DNA from 3 places in the Cupriavidus sp. DB3 genome. Region 3 is predicted to be linked to each of the others. Evidence: predicted binding sites of a transcription regulator. Region 3 holds the regulator's gene; each other region holds the start of a gene.

Region 1 (6,462 bases), on a different contig from region 3:
CCTGATCATGGGCGTGTCGACCTTCATCGTCGGCCTGCTGCCCAGCTATGCCACCATCGGCTGGGCCGCGCCGATCATCCTGATCGCGTTGCGAATGCTGCAGGGCCTCGCGCTCGGCGGCGAGTACGGCGGTGCGGCGACCTACGTCGCCGAACACGCGCCGCACGGCAAGCGCGGTTCGTACACCTCGTGGATCCAGACCACCGCGACGATGGGCCTGTTCATGTCGCTGATCGTGATCCTGGTGTGCCGTCAGCTGACCGGCCCGGATTTCGAGGTCTGGGGCTGGCGCATTCCGTTCCTGCTGTCGATCGTGCTGCTCGGCGTCTCGGTCTACATCCGGCTGTCGATGGCCGAATCGCCGGCGTTCCAGCGCATGAAGTCGGAGGGCAAGACCTCGAAGGCGCCGCTGACCGAATCGTTCGCGCAATGGCGCAACCTGAAGATCGTGATCCTGGCGCTGGTGGGCCTGACCGCCGGCCAGGCCGTCGTCTGGTACACGGGCCAGTTCTATGCGCTGTTCTTCCTGACGCAGGTGCTGAAGGTCGACGCCAAGACCGCCAACCTGCTGATCGCCGGCGCGCTGGTGATCGGCACGCCGTTCTTCGTGTTCTTCGGCGCGCTGTCGGACAAGATCGGCCGCAAGTGGATCATCATGGCCGGCTGCGCGCTGGCGATGCTGACCTACTTCCCGCTGTTCAAGGCGCTGACGCACTACGCCAACCCGGCGCTGGAGCGCGCTCAGCAGTCGGCCCAGATCGTCGTCACCGCCGATCCGAAGCAGTGCTCGTTCCAGGGCAGCCCGATCGCCCGCGAGATCGACTTCCGCAGCTCCTGCGACATCGCCAAGCGCACGCTGGCGCAGTCGTCGGCCAGCTACGAAGTCGTCGAGGCGCCGGCCGGGACCACCGCGACCGTCAAGATCGGCGATCGCGAGATCCAGTCCTTCAACGCGTCGCTGGTGCCGCAGGGCCATAGCTTCGAGCCGGAGAGCAAGGCCAGGATCGACGCCTTCAAGAAGGAGGTCGCCGGGGCGATGTCCGCGGCCGGCTACCCGACCAAGGCCGACCCCGCCGAGATGAACACGGTGATGGTGCTGGTGATCCTGGTGATCCTGGTGATCTACGTGACCATGGTCTACGGTCCGATCGCCGCGATGCTGGTCGAGCTGTTCCCGACCCGCATCCGCTACACCTCGATGTCCCTGCCCTACCACATCGGCAACGGCTGGTTCGGCGGCATGCTGCCCACCATCTCGTTCGCCCTGGTCGCGCAGAACGGCAACATCTACTACGGCCTGTGGTACCCGATCGTGATCGCCGGCATCACGCTGGTGATCGGCTCGCTGTTCATCCGCGAGACCAAGGACGTGGATATCTACGCGAACGACTGATATCCGCATCGCGCCACGCCGGCTCCCGTGCCGGCGGCGAAACGGAGACGAAACCGGCGGTCCGGCAGGGCCGCCGGTTTTTTTGTGGGATAGCTGCATCCGCCGCCGCCGCCGGCAGAACCGGATGCAAGGGCCCGTACAAAAGTGTTGACAGCGATCCAACGGCCCGTATAATGGCGGTCTTCGTCGGCGAATTAGCTCAGTCGGTTAGAGCGACGGAATCATAATCCGCAGGTCCGGGGTTCGAGTCCCTGATTCGCCACCAGTATTTCGAAGGGGTCAGCGCAAGCTGACCCCTTTTTGTTTTGGTGCCGCGGGAGTTGCGCCACGGGTTTGGTGGCGTCGCGGCTTGCCGCCGTGCCGGCGCCGCGACGCGGGGGCGGATCGGAAGCCGATCCATCGCCCCCCTTCCCAGCCCCCCTTCCCAGCCCTCCTTCCCAGCCCCTCCTTCCCGCCCCCTTCCCCAAGCCCGCTCAGCTCCTGCAGTAAGCCCGCGCCATCGTCTTGACCTCGTGCGCCAGCGCGCGCCGCAGCGAGACCGGCTCGAGCACCTCGGCCTGCGGACCGAACGAGCGCAGCCAGCGCACCAGCCAGTCGGCCATCTCCACCGTGCAGCGGACCACGAGCGAACCGTCCGGACCGATCTCCTCGGTCTGGTCGGGCGAGATCGGCGCATCGCGCACGATATCGCCGCAGCCCTTGGCGAAGCGGACCGCCAGCTTGATATTGCCGTCCGCGTGCAGGCCGAATTCGGCCGCCTCTTCCACATAGTCGGCCAGCGAGAAATGGTCCGGGTAAATGAAGCGCTCTTTCAGCGCGTGCGCCGCATGGACCCGGTCCAGCCGCAGGCATTGGGGCGCGGGGTCCTCGTCTTCCAGGCCCACCAGGTACACCATGCCGGCCTTCTCGACCACGCCAAGCGGCATCAGCACGCGCTTGCGCTCGGGCTCGAAGCGCGGCCGATACACGACCTCCAGGTTGCGCTCCTCGAATACCGCGGTCAGTACCGGCAGCAGCACGGTCTCGCGCAGCCGCGGCGGCACCAGCGGCGAGCTGCGTTCGACCACCGACAGCTTGCGATGCCAGGCGATCCGGCCGGCGCAGCCTTCGCGGCCACGCCGCCGCAGCTGCGACTCGGCGGCATCGAACAACGGCCGCAGCAGGGTCGCCATCACCGAAGTGATCTGGCGGCCGGCGAACCGCTTCAGCACCTGCAGGGCAAGCGCCTCTTCGTCGCTGAGCCAGGTATCGGCGTTGGCCAGCACCTTGCCGGCACATTCGGCGCGGCGCCACATCAGGCCGCGCCCTTCCGCGCGGCACTCGGCCGAGCCGTCGGCGACCAGCAGCACCAGGCGCTGCTGCAGCACCTCGGCGGGCGGCTCGGCCACCTCCAGGGCGGCCAGGCCGCGTGCCACGTCCTGGGTGCTCATCCAGCGCCGGGGACCGCCGTCGTCAAGCAGGACGGAAAGAATGGAAACGTCGAGTTGCGAATCGAACTGGTGGGCCATAAAGCGCAATGAAAGGTTGGTCTGCGTGGGGAGAGCGAAGCCTATCAAGCGGGGCGTCCGGAAATGAAGGAAATGGACAAGGAACGACGGTTCCCGGCACGCACTTCGGCCCTCCGAATCGAAAGTGCGAGCAACAGCCTATGCGATGCGCGCCGGCACGCGGAGTGAGCAGCGCCCACGCCGGGCCCGCACAAGCATGCGCATTGTTAAAAACTTTGAATAACTGATACGAGGCGGTCGCGCGTTGCCTCCGGGATGTGAGCCTATTCTTCTCCCATCGGCTGACGACATCCCCAAGCAAAACGATTCTCAAAAATTCAACAACTGGAGAAAATCATGAAGATCACGACCGCCCGCCTGGTTCTCAGCGCTGCCATCGCCGGTACCGCCCTGCTGTCGCTGAACAGCGTGTTCGCCGCGCCGGTGCGCGGGTCGCATGCCGGCGACGACTATGGCTACACCTTCCGCGCGGTGGACCGCTTCGCCGAGGGCGCGCGCGCCTTCGACGTCTACGCGGAGGGCGCACGCACGCACGACGTCTTCAGCGAGGGCGCGCGCTCCCGTGCCGACTATCCGGCGCCGATCGGCGAATGAAGGACGGGATGAAGGAAGGAATGAAGGAGCAAGCGATGAGCCTTCGAGACAATGCACTGATCGTCGCGGCGTGGATCGGCGCCTGCCTGGCCAGTGGCTGGCTGGTCACCTTTACGGGGCTGCTGCTGTCGCAATAAGTGCCGAGACGGGCATGAAGGCAGGCCAAGTGCCGAGTTTTTGACCGGAATCATGGCGAGATCGCCGCCTAGCTGCCATCATGAATTCAGCCAGGCAAGGCGCCGCCGAACCGCCTGGCCGTCGACAACGCCTGCAAGGCCCGTGATAGGAGAACCCTCGCCATGACCCATATCGTGCTCGCCACTGACGGCTCCGCCTTCAGCGACGCCGCCGCCCGCTTTATCGTCGAAGGGAAGCTGCTGCAGGGCGAAGTGACCGTGCATGTGGTGCACGTCGCCCCGGAGGTCACCGGACAGGTGCGCGCCTTCGTCAGCAAGGACGCGATCGACGACTGGCATCGTGAAGAGAGCGAGAAGGCGATGCGCTCGGTGTGCGACATCCTGGGCGCCGCGCAGCTGCGCGTGGAAAAGCATGCGCTGAGCGGCTTTCCGCCGGACCGGATCGTGGCGCTGGCCAAATCGGTGAACGCCGATGCGATCGTGATCGGCACCCATGGCCGCGGATCGTTCTTCGATGCGGTGCTCGGCTCGGTCGCGGGCCGCGTGGTGGCGCACGCGTCGTGCCCGGTCATCCTGGTGAAGGCACCGGACAAGGCCTGACGGCCCGACGCGGGGCCATTCAAAGGTAGAAGTGGGAGTAAGACCGGGAGCTGCCGCGGCGCCCGGGACAGTTGCCCGGTCAGCCGTTCAGCTGGACCACAGCGGCGGCTCGTCCATCAGCGCGATCTGCTCGCGCAATTCGAGGATGCGGTCCTGCCAGTAGCGCGCCGTGCCGAACCACGGAAACGCCGCCGGAAACGCGGGATCGTTCCAGCGGCTCGCCAGCCAGGCGCTGTAGTGCAGCAGCCGCAGCGTACGCAACGCCTCGACCAGATGCAGCTCGCGCGTCGAGAATTCGGCGAAATCCTCGTAGCCGGCCACGATATCGGCAAGCTGGCTCTGCATCGAGGCGCGGTCGCCCTCGAGCAGCATCCACAGATCCTGTACCGCCGGGCCGGTCCGGCTGTCGTCGAAATCGACGAAATGCGGACCCGTGCTGCCGCCGCGGGCCAGATCCGCTTCGATCCACAGCAGATTGCCGCGATGGCAGTCGCCATGCAGCCGCAGCAGCGCCACGTCGCCGGCGCGCTCGTAGCAGCGCCGCACGCCCTCGATGGCGAGATCGGCGGCGGCCTGCCAGGCCGGCCGCAGATCGGCGGGAATGCAATCCTGTGCCAGCAGCCAGTCGCGCGGCGCCACGCCGAAAGTCTCGACATCGAGCGCGGGCCGGTGGACATAGGGCTGGGTCGCGCCGACGGCGTGGATGCGGCCGATGAAACGGCCAAGCCAGGTCAGCGTATCGGCCCGGTTGAGCTCGGGCTCGCGGCCGCCGCAGCGCGGGAACACGGCGAAGCGGAAGCCGCCATGCGACAGCAGCGTGCTGCCGCCGCAATCGAGCGGCGGCACGGCCGGGATCTCGGCCTCGGCAAGCTGCCGCACGAAGGCATGTTCCTCGAGGATGGCGGCATCGCTCCAGCGCCCCGGCCGGTAGAACTTCATCACCATCGGCGCGCCGTCCTCGACCCCCACCTGCCAGACTCGATTCTCGTAGCTGTTCAGCGCCAGCAGCCGGCCGTCCGGCATGAAGCCGGCCGCCTCGAGCGCATCGAGGATCAGGTCGGGTGTCAGCCCCGCGAACGGAATGTCCGGCGAGGCGGCGGGATCGGGCGACGTCACCATGGCTAAGCGCTAGCTTAGGACACCGCGCGCGTCAGGACCCCTGCCGCGAGCGCTGTCCGCCGAGCAGCGCGGCCTGCGGGCCGGGCCGGCGGTTGCGCGAGGGACCATTCGACTCGGACGCCGCGCGCGGTGCCGACTGCGAACGCTCGCCGTTGCCAGCCGGGCGGGCACCGCCCTTGGGCTGCCCGCTGGGTTGACCGCTGCGCTGACCGCCGGGCTTGCCATTGCGTTGGGGCGCGGCGCCGGCCTCCTGCGGCTGGCGGGCGGGACGCGGCTGGCGCGGCGGCCGGGCTTCCGCCCGGCGCTCGCCCGAGGGCGCGCCGACAGCGGGCCTGCCGCCACCATTGCCCCCGCCATTCCCCTGCGGACGTCCCCGTCCTCCACCGCCATTCTGGCCGCGCGCCTGGCGGCCCTTCTGGATCGGCTCGGGGGCGATGGTCGGATCCGGTTCGAAGCCAGGCAGCACGATCTGCTCGAGCTGGCGCTTGATCAGGCGCTCGATGTCGCGCAGCAGGCCATGCTCGTCGACGCAGACCAGCGACACCGCCTCGCCCTCGGCGCCGGCACGGCCGGTACGGCCGATCCGGTGCACATAGTCTTCCGGCACGTTGGGCAGGTCGAAGTTGACCACATGGGGCAGCTGATCGATATCGATGCCGCGCGCGGCGATGTCGGTCGCCACCAGCAGCCGCAGCGTGCCGGCCTTGAACTCGGACAGCGCGCGCGTGCGCGCCGACTGGCTCTTGTTGCCGTGGATCGCCAGCGCCGACAGGCCTTCCTTGCTCAGTTGCTCGGCCAGCCGGTTGGCGCCGTGCTTGGTGCGGGTGAAGACCAGCACCTGATGCCAGTCGTTCTCGCGCACCAGGTGCGCCAGCAGTTCGCGCTTGCGCTCGCGATCGACCGCGTAGACGCGCTGCGCCACGGTCTCGGCCGTGGTGTTGCGGCGCGCGACCTCGATCGAGGCCGGATTGTCGAGCAGGCGGTCGGCCAGCGCGCGGATCTCGTCGGAGAACGTCGCGGAGAACAGCAGGTTCTGCCGCTTGGGCGGCAGCACGTTCAGGATCTTGCGGATGTCATGGATGAAGCCCATGTCCAGCATGCGGTCGGCCTC
Region 2 (6,462 bases), on a different contig from region 3:
CGATGCGGCCGCGCGCGGCGAGGCCGCTTCTCTCGCGCCCGATGCCACGCGCCGCGTCGTGCGGATTCCGCTCGGGCCCGCGCTGGGCCAGTGCTGCGGCGGCGTGGTGCAGCTCGGCTTCGAGCGGCTTGGCGCGGCCGATCTGGAATGGCTCGACGCGGTGGAAGCGGCCTTTGCCGCGCGCCGCACCGTGACGCGCACGGTGCCGGCCGCCGGCCCGGTGCGCCATGCCGTCGACCGCACGCCCTTGCCGACGCTGCCCGCCGTCACGCTGCACGAGGACGGCAGCTGGACCGACCTGCTGGCCCCGGACGAGATGCACGTGGTGCTGTTCGGCGCCGGCCATGTCGGCCATGCGCTGGTCAAGGTGCTCGGCACGCTGCCGTGCACGGTCCATTGGGTCGACGAGCGCGACACGCTGTTTCCGGCCGGCCTGCCCGGCAACGTGGTGGCCGAGGCCACCGATACGGCCGAGGCGGTGGTCGATCACGCGCCGCCCGGCAGCTACTTCCTGGTGATGACGCACAGCCATGCGCTGGACCAGGCGCTGTGCGAACGGATCCTGCGGCGCACCGACTTCGCGTACTTCGGGCTGATCGGCTCCAAGACCAAGCGCGCCCGCTTCGAACACCGGATGGTCGAGCATGGCATCGACCCGGCCGCCTTTGCGCGGATGACCTGCCCGATCGGCGTCGCGGGCATCACCGACAAGGCTCCGGCTATGATTGCAGTTGCCATCGTCGCCCAGCTGCTGCAAGTGCGCGATCAGCGCCTGGCCGCGCTGCGCTCCGACGCACCGGCAACGCAGCGGGACGGCGGGCAACCGGGCGAAGGCGATAGCGACAGCGGCAGCCCCGCCCACCGGTAACCGCGCCGGCCTTCTGCTCGAACCCGAACAGCATGCCGGCATAGCAAAAAAGGATCCCCCCATGACGCTCGACGCCGCGCTCGCGGAACGCATCCGCCGCACTCCCAAGGCCGAACTGCATGTGCACATCGAAGGGACGCTCGAGCCCGAGCTGATCTTCCGGCTCGCGCAGCGCAACCAGGTCAAGCTGCCCTACCCCAGCGTCGAGGCGCTGCGCGCCGCCTATGCGTTCACCGACCTGCAGTCCTTCCTCGACATCTACTATGCCGGCGCCAGCGTGCTGCTGACCGAGGAAGACTTCTTCGACATGACGATGGCGTACGTCGAGCGCGCCGTCGCCGACAACGTGCGCCACGCGGAAATCTTCTTCGATCCGCAGACGCATACCGCGCGCGGCGTGGACATCGAGATCGTGATCGACGGCATCGCCGACGCCCTGGCGCAGGCGCGCACGCAGTACGATTTCTCCAGCAGCATGATTCTCTGCTTCCTGCGGCATCTGTCGGAGGAAGACGCGTTCGCCACGCTCGAAGCCGCGCTGCCCTATCGCGACCGCTTTATCGGCGTCGGCCTCGATTCGTCGGAGCGCGGCAATCCGCCCGAGAAGTTCGCGCGGGTATTTGCCCGCGCGCGCGAGCTGGGCCTGCATCGCGTGGCCCATGCCGGCGAGGAAGGCCCCGCCGACTATGTCCGCGACGCGCTCGACATCCTGCAGGTCGAGCGGATCGACCACGGCGTGCGCGCCATCGACGATCCGGCGCTGGTCGAGCGGCTGGCGCGCGAACGCATCGCGCTGACGGTCTGCCCGCTGTCGAACCAGAAGCTCAAGGTCTATCCGGACCTGCGCGACCATTCGCTGAAGAAGCTGCTGGATGCCGGCGTCGCGGTGACGATCCATTCGGACGACCCGGCCTATTTCGGCGGCTATATGAACGCCAACTGGGAAGCGACCTTCGATGCGCTGCCCCTCGATGCCGCCGACGCGCACCGGCTCGCACGCAACAGCTTCGAGGCGAGTTTCCTGCGGCCGGCCCTGAAGGCCGAATACCTGACCGAGGTCGACCGCTTCTGGCAATCGGCCAGCCCCACGACGCCGGCAAGCGCCGCGACGGCTTGACGCCGTTGCGGCCTTGACCGGCGCAACATCGGGCCGGCGCCCCGCGCCGGCCTTCTCCAACCCCACGACCATGAACCAGACCACCAGCTCCTCTTCCCCGACCGGTACCACCCGCGCCATCCGCGGCCGCGTGCTGCATTTCCTGCGCGACCCGCAATTCCATGATGACGCGTATCAGTATTGGGAAGACGGTGTGCTGCTGGTCGCCAATGGCCGCATCGCCGCGGCCGGCCCCTACGCCGAACTGGCGCATTCGATTGCCCCGGACACCGAGGTGATCGACCATCGCGGCAAGCTGATCGTGCCGGGCTTTATCGATACGCACGTGCACTACCCGCAGACCGACATCATCGCGTCGCCGTCGCCGGGCCTGCTGCACTGGCTCGACACCTATACCTTCCCCGAGGAGCGCCGCTTCGCCGAGCCCGAATACGCGGCCGCGGTGGCCAGCTTCTTCGCCGACGAGCTGCTGCGCAACGGCACCACCAGCGCGCTGGTCTGGAGCACCGTGCATGCCGCCTCGGCCGACGCGCTGTTCGCCCAGAGCCATCGCCGCAATCTGCGGCTGGCGACCGGCAAGGTACTGATGGACCGCCATTGCCCGGACTTCCTGCGCGATACCGCGGAATCGGGCGCGCGCGAATCGGCCGATCTGCTGTCGCGCTGGCATGGCAAGGGGCGCCTGTCCTATGCGATCACGCCGCGCTTCGCGCCGACCTCGACCGAGGCGCAGCTGGCAGCTTGCGGCGAGCTGGCGCGCGCCTACCCCGATGCGCTGATCCAGACCCACGTGGCCGAGAACCGCGACGAGGTCAAATGGGTCGCGGAGCTGTTCCCGCAGGCGCGCAGCTATCTGGACGTCTACGATCGATACGGCCTGCTGCGCCCGGGCGCGTTCTACGGCCATGCGATCCATCTGGATGACGACGATCGCCGCCGGCTCGCCGATACCGGCGCGGCCGTGGCGCACTGCCCGACCTCGAACCTGTTCCTCGGCAGCGGCCTGTACGACTTCCACCAGTCGGACGCGCATCGGCTCAATCTGACGCTGGCCACCGACGTCGGCGGCGGCACCTCGTTCTCGATGCTGCGCACGATGAACGCCGCGCACAAGGTCGCCCGGATGGGCGGCTACCACCTGACCGCGCTGCGGATGTTCTACCTTGCCACGCGCGCGCCGGCCGATGCGCTGGGCTGGGGCGACCGCGTCGGCAGCTTCGCGCCGGGCAACGAGGCCGACTTCATCGTGCTCGACCCCGACGCCACGCCGCTGCTGGGCCGCCGCAGCGCGCGCTCGGAAACGCTCGAGGAGCAGCTGTTCGCGTTTGCGATGCTGGGCGACGATCGGGTGATCGACAGCGTCTACGTGATGGGCGAGCGGGCGGGCGTCTAAGCGCCTCGCCAGCCCCGAACGGCGCCGGACAGGCCGCGCAGGCGGTCCGGCGCCGTGGCTTGACCGCGGTCAAGGCGGTTGTCATCGATCTGCATTACGCTGGCCCGCGCCATTCGACAATGCCGATGCCAAGATGACCACACCCGCCTCAGCCGTTGCACCCGTCTCGCCCGTCTCGCCCGTCTCGCTCGTTTCCCCCGCCCCAGCCGTTCCCGCGGCCTCGGCCGTTCCGTCCGCCGATGCCGATGGTTCCGGCCATCCGCCCGCGCCGCTGTCTGCCGACGCGCCGCTGCCGCCGCGCAAGATCATCCGCGGCTGGCTGATTCCGCTGTCCGAGCGCAGCACGCCGCGCGCGCTGCTGCTGTTCGCGCTCGACGCGACGCTGTTCATCGCCGCCCTCGCCGCGCTGGTCGTCGCCCCGCACTGGCTCGCCAAGCTCGGGCTCGGCGTGCTGGCCGGCGTGCTGATCGCGCGCCTGTTCATCCTCGGGCACGATGCCTGCCACCAGAGCCTGACGCCGCGCCGCGGCCTGAACAAATGGCTGGGCCGGATCGCCTTCCTGCCGTCGCTGACGCCATACAGCCTGTGGGAGGTCGGGCATAACGTCGTCCATCACGGCTATACCAACCTGAAGGGCTTCGACTTCGTCTGGGCCCCGTGTTCGATGCAGGAATACGCGGCGCTGCCGTGGTGGCGGCGCGCGCTCGAACGGCTGTACCGCAACGGCCTGGGTGCCGGGCTGTATTACCTGATCGAGATCTGGTGGCTGAAACTGTTCTTCCCCAGCCGGCGGCAGATGGCGACGCGCCGCAAGATCTTCCTGTTGGACTGCCTGCTGGTGGCCGGCTTTGCGGCGCTGTGGATCGGCTCGCTGGTCTGGCTGGCGCTGGCGACACAGCAGTCGGTCGCGCTGCTGCTGGTGGCCGGCTTCGCCGTGCCCTTCCTGGTCTGGAACGCGACCGTCGGTTTCGTGCTGTACGTCCACCATACCCATGAGAGCGTGGCCTGGTACGACAGCAAGACGATGTGGGCGCGCGCACAGCCCTTCGTCTCGACCACGGTCCATCTGCGCTTTCGCCATGGTGTCGGCACCCTGCTGCACCACATCATGGAACACACCGCCCACCACGTCGACATGAGCGTGCCGCTGTACCGGCTCAAGCGGGCGCAAGCGCTGCTGGAGCAGGCGCTGCCCGGCCGCATCGTGGTGCAGAACTTCTCGTGGCGCTGGTATTTCGATACCGCGCGCCGCTGCAAGCTGTACGACTTCCAGGCGCTGTGCTGGACCGACTTCCGCGGCCGCCGCACCACCGCGCCGTCGGCGGTGCCGGCGTAGTGGGCGCGGTGTTGGCGCGGCCCGGGCGCGGTGTTGGCGCGGTGTTGGCGCGGTGTTGGCGCGGTCCGGGCTCGGTCCGGGCGCGGTCCGGGCGCGGTCCGGGCGCGATCGGTGCCCAGTCCGAGGCCGGTCTGCGCCAGATCTTGGCGCGATCCGGTGCGTCACAGGCTAGCCGTGGTATGGACGACCGCCTCGCAGACTGGCTATAATCGCGCTTCCTCATTGGGGAGTAGCCGCCCTGCCGCTCGGCACCTAGCCTGGCGACAGGGGCGTACGTCAACAGACTTGACCGCTCGCGGTTATGGCGTGCGCAGCTTCGGAACGGTGCAATGCCTGTTCCAGGGCCTGGCGAGACCGATGACGTCGTTTTTCGGCTGGGCCGGGGAAAACGCACGTCATTGGCATCTCGCGATGCGTCCGGCCCGCTGCTCCGATAACAACGAATGGAATCCCTGCTCGTCTCGACCGGTATCGTCGCCCTCGCGGAAATGGGCGACAAGACTCAGCTGCTCTCGCTCATCCTCGCTGCGCGCTACCGCAAGCCCATCCCCATCATCCTCGGCATCCTGATCGCGACGCTGGTCAATCACGGCCTGGCCGGCGCGCTCGGCGGCTGGATCACGCAAATGGTCGGCCCGGCGCTGCTGCGCTGGATCCTCGGCCTGGGCTTCATCGCGATGGGCGCATGGATGCTGATCCCCGACAAGCTCGACGAGACCGAAAAGCCCAAGGCAGTCAAGGGCGCGTTCGGCGTGCTGTGCGCGACCGTCGTGGTGTTCTTCTTCGCCGAGATGGGCGACAAGACCCAGATCGCCACCGTCGCCCTCGCCGCCCGCTTCAGCACCGATATCCTCGCCGTGGTCGCCGGCACCACGTTCGGCATGATGCTGGCCAACGTGCCCGCCGTGCTGCTCGGCGAACGCTTCGCCCACCGGCTGCCGATCCGGCTGGTCCACCGCATCGCCGCGGCGGTGTTCGTGGTGCTGGGCGTGGTGGCGTTGATGGATATCGCGCGCTAGAACGCCCACCAGCCGCACCCAAAAAGCAGCCGCCCATAAAAAAACGGGGCTTTCGCCCCGTTCAAACCCTCGCCGGTCCGGTACTGCGGTCGCCGACTGCGCGGCCACCGGACCGTCGATCACCGATCGGTGGGTTATTGCGTCGTGTTGGCGCCGGACTCGAACCACTGGCCCAGCAGCGCGCGCTCGTCGTCCGTGATCTGCGTGACGTTGCCCAGAGGCATCGCCTTCTGCTGCACGGCCTGCTGATAGATCAGCTGGGCATGCGCCTTGATCTCGTCGGCGGTATCGAGCTTGATGCCCTTGGCCGCGGTCGGCATCATCTTCGGCGCCTCGGCATGGCACTGCACGCAGCGCGCGTTCATGATCTCCTGCACCTTGGCGAAGCTGACCTTGGTCGCGGTGGCGCCGTCCGGTTGCGCGGCCACAGGCTGGCGCGGCTGCGGGGCGATCATCACGGCGACCACGCCGAGCGCGGCAACGCCGGCGGCAGGCCACAGGACATTGATCTTGCCCTTGTGCTTCAGGATGAAGAACTGGCGGATCAGCACGCCGGCCAGCATGATCAGCACCAGCACGACCCAGTTGTACTTGTGCGCGTAGGTCATGCTGTAGTGGTTCGACAGCATCGCGAACAGCACCGGCAGCGTGAAATAGGTGTTATGCACGCTGCGCTGCTTGGCGTTCTTGCCGTGGATCGGATCGACCGGCTTGCCTTCGCGCATCGCC
Region 3 (6,462 bases):
CGAAAACGTCTACCGGCTGCAGCTGATCAACACCACCGAAGGCGAGATGGACATCGCCATCGCGGCGGAAAGTCCGGGATTGCCGGGACTGTCGGTCGAGTACGAGCGCGGCGCCGGCCATCTGGCACCAACCTCCAACCGGCTGCTGCCGCTGCGGCTGCGCGTGCCGCTGGAGCAGGCGGCGTCGGGCACCCATGTGGTCGACATCGTGGTCAGCGGCGCGCGGGCCGAAGCCGGCGCGGGCACGGGTACGGGCACGGACACCAGTGGCGTGCAGGTGCGGCAGTCCACCCGTTTCATCATTCCCGACCAACCTTGACGAGGCATCGACATGTCCCAATGCAAACCGTGGTGGAAGGAACCGTGGCCGTGGCTGCTGATCAGCGGCCCGGCGCTGGCGATGATGGGCTGCGCGGTGACGATCTGGGTCGCGATGCAGCACGCGGATCGGCCCATCGTCGACGGCGTGGTGCGTCAGGGGCTGGTGATCCGGCAGGCGGCGACGCCGGCGGGGGCGGTGACGCCGGCAGCTGCGATGGCGGCTGCAATGGCGCCTGCAACCGCGGCTGCAACGGCGGCCGCAACGGAGGCCGCAACGGAGGCCGCAACGGAGGCCGCAACGGCGGCCGCAACGACGGCCGCAGCGGCGGTCGCCACGCGGCACGCGCGCGACGCAGTGAATTCCCACGCGGTGGCGCGGCCATGAAGGCGCGCTGGCTGATGTGGGTGCTGTGGCCCGCCTTCGTCGGCGCGGCCGTGGCCTTCGTGCTGGTGTTCTCGCTGATCGATCCGCGCGAGCTGCGGGTCTTCGGACGGCCGCTCGAGCTGTCGCACGGCGCGGTCTATACGATCGGCTTCGCCGTCGCGTGGGCGGTGTGCGCGCTGTCCAGCGCGCTGACGCTCTGCATGCTGCCGGCGTCGATCCTGGCGCCGATGTCGTCGCCGATGTCGGCGGCGGACGAACTGGAGTAGGGCGATGGCGAAGCCGGCGATGCGAGCGAAGCGCGCAATGGGGGCAAAGCTGGCAACGGGGGCAAAGCGGGCAATGGGGGCAAAGCGGGCAATGTGGGCGATGGCGGCCGCCAGCGCCATCGCCGCGCGGGCTTCAGCAGGCCGTCTTTCCCAGCAGCTGGCGGATGCCGTCCATGTCGACCAGCTTGACGTGGCGCTGGCGGATCTGGATCAGCCCGGCTTCGGCGAAGCGCGAGAACAGGCGGCTGACGGTCTCGAGCTTCAGGCCCAGATAGCTGCCGATTTCTTCGCGGCTCATGCGCAGCACGAACTCGGACGGCGAATAGCCGCGTGCCGACAGGCGCTCGGACAGGCTGATCAGAAAGCCCGCCAGCCGCTCCTCGGCGCGCATCGAGCCCAGCGTGATCAGCATCATCTGGTCCTGCGTGATCTCCCGGCTCATCAGCCGCATGAACTGGTGCTGCAGCGACGGCAACGAGGCCGACAGCGTCTGGATCTCGTTGTAGCGCACTACGCAGACCTCGGTGTCTTCGAGCGCGGTCGCGTCCGACGCATGCCGCATCTCGGTCAGCCCATCGAAGCCGACCACTTCGCCCGGCAGATGAAAGCCCGTGATCTGCGCGCGGCCGTCTTCCATCGTCACGTGGGTCTTCAGCGTGCCGAAGCGGATCGCATAGACCGCGTCGAGGGGATCGCCGAGGCGATAGAGCGATTCGCCCTTGCGCACGCGCACGCGTTCCTGCACCAGCGTGTCCATCTTTTCGACGTCCTGCGCGGACATGCCGATCGGCAGGCACAGCTGCCCCAGCGAGCAGGTGGAGCAGCGGGTCGATTGGTCGTTGAGGGGGATGGCGTTCAGCAATTGGAATCCGCGCGAAAGGAGGGAGTTGCCATCGGCATCGCGATGGGCGTCAAGCGTGCGGGCATTCTACCGTGCTGCTCCCCGTCGAGGGGAGCGTGAGATGGCAATCGGCGTACTGGCAAGCGTGTTTCTGCTGGCGCTGTTGGGCGGTGTCCACTGTGCGGCGATGTGCGGCGGCATCGCGCTGGTGCTCGAAGGCGATGACGCGCGGCGGGCCGCGCCGGTGTCGTTGTACCGCAGCCGCGCGGCCTGGGTCCGCGAACTGCTGGTGCTGCATGCCGGGCGCCTGAGTGCGTACGCAATGCTCGGCGCCTTGCTCGGCGCGGTGGGCGCGACCGCGTGGAAGACGCAGTATCTGCCCGTGCAGCGCGCGCTGTTCGCGGTCGGCAGCGCCAGCCTGCTGCTTGCCGGACTATGGACGCTGGGCGGCGCGCAACTGGTGGGGAAGGCGCCGGGTGTGAACGCCGTGGCGCGGCGTCTGGCGGCAGCCTGGGCGCGTTGGGGCGGAAGGACCATCGCGCGGCAGGACGCGGGGCCGGTTCCGCACGGCACCAGCCGGCGTCTGCTGCGCCGCTATGCCGCCGGACTTGCGTGGGGACTGGTTCCCTGCGGCATGGTCTACGCCGCGCTCGCGCTGGCCTTGCTGGCCGGCAGCGCGGCGTCGGGCGCGCTGGTGATGCTGGCCTTCGGTCTCGGTACGCTGCCCAATCTGCTGATGCTGTCGAGCCTGTCGGCCGGCCTGCGCGTGCTGGCGCGCCGCGCGTGGGTGCGCCGCGGGGTCGGCGCGGCGGTGGCGCTGTTCGGCGCGGCCGGTCTCGCGCGGGCCGCGATGCTGCCCGAAACGCTGGCCGCGCACGGCTTCTGCCTGACCCTCTGATGGCGGGCCGGCCCCTGCGTCCCAAGCCCGCGGTTGCAGGCCGGCGCGGGAATGCCATACAATCGCGGGAAGCCACGGCGACCGGGCCGCTTTCGCGCAGGTGTCGTGGTCGCCCGGTCGCGCTTGTTCCAGGCGTCTGTCACGGCACTCATGGGTTTCCATACCCATCTCCCTCCCCGCACTGTCCGGCTAGAACATCCGGTGTCGACATCGGCCAAGAATACCGGCCAGCGGCGTGGCAGCGAGGGGCCCGACAGGCTGCACGCCAGGCCATGACCAAGTTGTCTCGCAATCCGGACGGTCACGACCGCCCGGGCGTGTCGGCCGCAACAGGGGAGACGGCGCGACGCGCTGGTCCTTCCGCCGACCGATATCGGGAGACGGGCGGACGATCTTCTGCCGGACCGGACCGGCAATCGATGCACCGATGAGAAGCGCGCGGACCCGATGCGGCAAGCATCCCGGTCGGCAGCGCGATGAATGGCGGCAGGCGTCCCTGAAGCGGAACGCGCGCCGCTGAATCGACCAATCTCCAGCGCGTCCGGGTGTCACGGACGCAGATGCAAAGACAGGCCGCACACCACAACATGAATACCCAAGAGGCGAAAATCGTCCTCGAGACGGCGCTGATCTGCGCGCAGGAGCCGCTGCGCGTCGCCGATCTGCGCCGCTTGTTCGCCGACGACGTCGGCGCCGACACGATCCGTGTTCTGCTGGAGGAGTTGCGCAAGGACTGGGAGCCGCGCGGTGTCGAGCTGGTGGCGCTGGCAAGCGGCTGGCGCTTTCAGAGCCGTCCGGCGATGCGCGAATACCTGGACCGGCTCAATCCGGAAAAGCCGCCGAAATACTCGCGCGCGGTGATGGAGACGCTGGCCATCATCGCCTATCGCCAGCCGGTGACGCGCGGCGATATCGAGGAAATCCGCGGGGTCACGGTCAGCACCGAAGTGATCAAGAAGCTCGAGGACCGCAGCTGGATCGAGGTGATCGGCCATCGCGACGTGCCCGGCAAGCCGGCGCTGTACGCGACCACCAAGACCTTCCTCGACGACCTCGGGCTGCGTACGCTGGACGAACTGCCGCCGCTGGAGGATCCGCAGGCGCAGGTCCAGGAGGCGCTGCTGAAGCAGGGCGCCATCGATTTCGAAGAGGTCGCCACCGCGGCCGGCGTCGACGAAGAGGCATTTGCCGCGGCGCCGGAAGGCGTGGCGCAGGCCGATGGCATCGACGCCGCTGCGGTTCCTACGGCGGATGGGAGCGAAGGGCTTCATGGTGCCGATGCAGTTGATTCAGCTGATGCAGCCGATGCCGCCGATGAGGCGCCCCAGGATGTGGCGCTCGCCGAAGATGTAGCCGCGGCCGGCGTGGCCACCGGGGAAGGGTCCCCTGAGATGTCCGGCGAGGGGCAGCCACGGGCCGATGCCGATGACTCCGCCGAAGCCCCCGCGATGGCCGCGGCGGCGGGGTCCGAGGATGCCGCCGGCGCTGCCGAGGCCACCGACGCTGCCGAAGGCGCCGAAGCGCCCGAAGCCGCCGAAGCGCCCGAAGCCGCCGAAGCTGGCGGCGAGTCCGCCGGCCAGGCCGACGCCGACGCGCCCCAACTCGATGAACGCGATGCCGACGAGCATGGCACGCGCGTCCCGAACTAAGACCAGATGCAACAAGCGAGTGTGAATACTTTGTCCGACTCTATCGATCAAGACGTGCGCGAGGCTGAGACGCCTGCCGAGGGCGCCGCGCCGCGCCGCAAGGGCCTGCGCCGTGGCCTGCGCAATCTGGTGGCCTCGCGCCGCCAGTCGGCGCAGGACCGCGATGCCGCCGAGCCCGTGGCCGGCGATGCCGGCGCGGCGGTGCAGCCAGAAGGCGGCACCGGCGGCGCCACGGCGGCCCCCGCGCCCGGATCGCGAGGCGGACGGGGCAGGCGCGCCAAGCCCGCCGAAGGCGAGGCGCCGCGCGAGAACGCCGGCAAGCGCCGCGGCCGCGGCAATGCCGGCCAGAATGCGAGCCAGAACGTCGGCCACCAAGCCGGCGCCAGAGCCGAAGGCGCACGGCCCGAAGGCGAGGCCGGCAACAACGGCCAGCCGCGTCCGGGCGGCAAGCGCAAGGGCGGCAAGAACGCGGCCCGGCCCGCCAAGGGCGCCGGCAAGTCTGCCGCGCCGACCGCCGACAAGGGCGGCGCCAGGCCGGCCGCGAAGGGCGACAAGAGCGCCGCGGCCGAGGACCTGTTCCGCTTCGTGATCTCGGGCCAGTACGACGCCGATGGCGGCGCTGCCGGGGCGGCGCGCAAGGCCAAGCCGGTGCGCGAGCTGTCCGCCGAGGACGATGCGCCCAAGCTGCACAAGGTGCTGGCCGAAGGCGGTCTCGGTTCGCGCCGGGAAATGGAAGAACTGATCCTGCAGGGCCGCGTGTCCGTCAACGGCCTGCCCGCGCATATCGGGCAACGCATCCTGCCGACCGACCAGGTCCGCGTCAACGGCAAGCTGATCCACCGCCGCGTGACCACCAAGCCCCCGCGCGTGCTGCTGTACCACAAGCCCTCGGGCGAGATCGTCAGCCAGTCGGACCCGGAAGGCCGCCCGACCGTGTTCGACAGCCTGCCGCGCCTGAAGACCGCCAAATGGGTGGCCGTGGGCCGGCTGGACTTCAACACCGAAGGCCTGCTGATCTTCACGACATCAGGCGATATCGCCAACCGCTTCATGCATCCGCGCTACGGCGTCGAGCGCGAATACGCGGTGCGCACGCTGGGCGAGCTGGCCGAGGCGGATCGGCAGCGCCTGCTGCACGGCATCCAGCTCGACGATGGCCAGGCCAACTTCCTGCGCATCGTCGACGGCGGCGGCGAGGGGGTCAACCACTGGTATCACGTGGCGCTGACCGAGGGCCGCAACCGCGAGGTGCGCCGCATGTTCGAGGCGGTCGGCCTGACCGTGTCGCGGCTGATCCGTACCCGTTATGGCCAGTTCCTGCTGCCGCGCGGCCTCAAGCGCGGCCGCTGGCAGGAGCTCGAGCCCGAGGAGGTGCGCGCGATGATGGCCGCGATCGGCCTGAAGGCGCCGGCCAAGCAGGCCGGCGCGCCGAAGGGCGCGACCAAGGTGGGCGGGCGCAAGCAGCGCGAGCAGGCCGCGATCGAGGGCAAGCCGATGCCGACCGGCATGGATGGCCTGCCGCGCTTCAACAAGGAAGGTGGCCGCGGCGGCGCCAATCGCGGCCAGCCCGATCCGATGCAGACGTCGATGGGCTATATCACCGCGCCGACGCTGCTGACCTCGCACACGGGCAGGTTCGCGGCGGGCGTCAGCATGCCGCAGCAACCCGGCATGCGCGGTCCGGCCGGCGGTGGCCGCGGCGGTCCGCGTGGCGGTGCGCGCGGCGCGCAGGGGCAGGGCGGCCAGGGCCAGGGACGTCCGCAGCGGCGCGGCGGCGAGCCCAACGGCAATGTGATTCCGAAGGCTGGCAAGCCGAGCGGCCCCGGGCGCGGACGCCCGCGCGGCGGCAAGCGCTGAGGCGCACGCGCGCCCGGACGCGAGGCGGCACCGGGCGAGGGCGGGCACAATTCGTGCCCCCTTCGCTCGGCTTTGCCTTTTGTGGCCCTAGCGCGTATAATGCGAGTCTATTCAAAAAGTCATCCTCCAGGGGATGGGCGAATGATGGGCGTTCCGCCCATTTTTTTTTGGTTCGTCCGATCGTCCGAACACGCGGAAAATCGCGATGTGGGGCTCCGCCGGAGATGACGGCAGGCAGCCGGCCA

What was found. Region 3 encodes FNR, which switches genes on or off when oxygen is low (the NO sensors DNR and NnrR bind a similar motif). Its sites were predicted from a motif close to TTGATNNNNATCAA; they were not measured.
Region 1: the regulator FNR is predicted to act here: its motif matches at 3,673-3,686, upstream of K7G19_RS11275 (universal stress protein).
Region 2: the regulator FNR is predicted to act here: its motif matches at 3,438-3,451, upstream of K7G19_RS22345 (fatty acid desaturase).

The regions. Positions count from the first base shown of each region.
Region 1 is NZ_JAIZPL010000003.1:362,210-368,671, reverse strand. It holds gene K7G19_RS11295 (MFS transporter) at 1-1,393, shown strand, start outside; tRNA gene K7G19_RS11290 (tRNA-Met) at 1,582-1,658, shown strand; gene K7G19_RS11285 (YafY family protein) at 1,867-2,823, opposite strand; gene K7G19_RS11280 (hypothetical protein) at 3,238-3,495, shown strand; gene K7G19_RS11275 (universal stress protein) at 3,795-4,232, shown strand; gene K7G19_RS11270 (serine/threonine protein kinase) at 4,320-5,351, opposite strand; gene K7G19_RS11265 (DEAD/DEAH box helicase) at 5,383-6,462, opposite strand, start outside.
Region 2 is NZ_JAIZPL010000007.1:293,592-300,053, forward strand. It holds gene xdhC (xanthine dehydrogenase accessory protein XdhC) at 1-868, shown strand, start outside; gene K7G19_RS22335 (adenosine deaminase) at 930-1,985, shown strand; gene guaD (guanine deaminase) at 2,056-3,378, shown strand; gene K7G19_RS22345 (fatty acid desaturase) at 3,512-4,714, shown strand; yybP-ykoY riboswitch at 4,927-5,107, shown strand; gene K7G19_RS22350 (TMEM165/GDT1 family protein) at 5,158-5,733, shown strand; gene K7G19_RS22355 (urate hydroxylase PuuD) at 5,868-6,462, opposite strand, start outside.
Region 3 is NZ_JAIZPL010000006.1:82,915-89,376, forward strand. It holds gene ccoG (cytochrome c oxidase accessory protein CcoG) at 1-319, shown strand, start outside; partial or broken gene K7G19_RS19570 (lipoprotein transmembrane) at 332-520, shown strand; gene K7G19_RS19575 (hypothetical protein) at 703-972, shown strand; gene fnr (fumarate/nitrate reduction transcriptional regulator Fnr) at 1,106-1,834, opposite strand; gene K7G19_RS19585 (sulfite exporter TauE/SafE family protein) at 1,935-2,711, shown strand; gene scpB (SMC-Scp complex subunit ScpB) at 3,299-4,360, shown strand; gene rluB (23S rRNA pseudouridine(2605) synthase RluB) at 4,367-6,217, shown strand.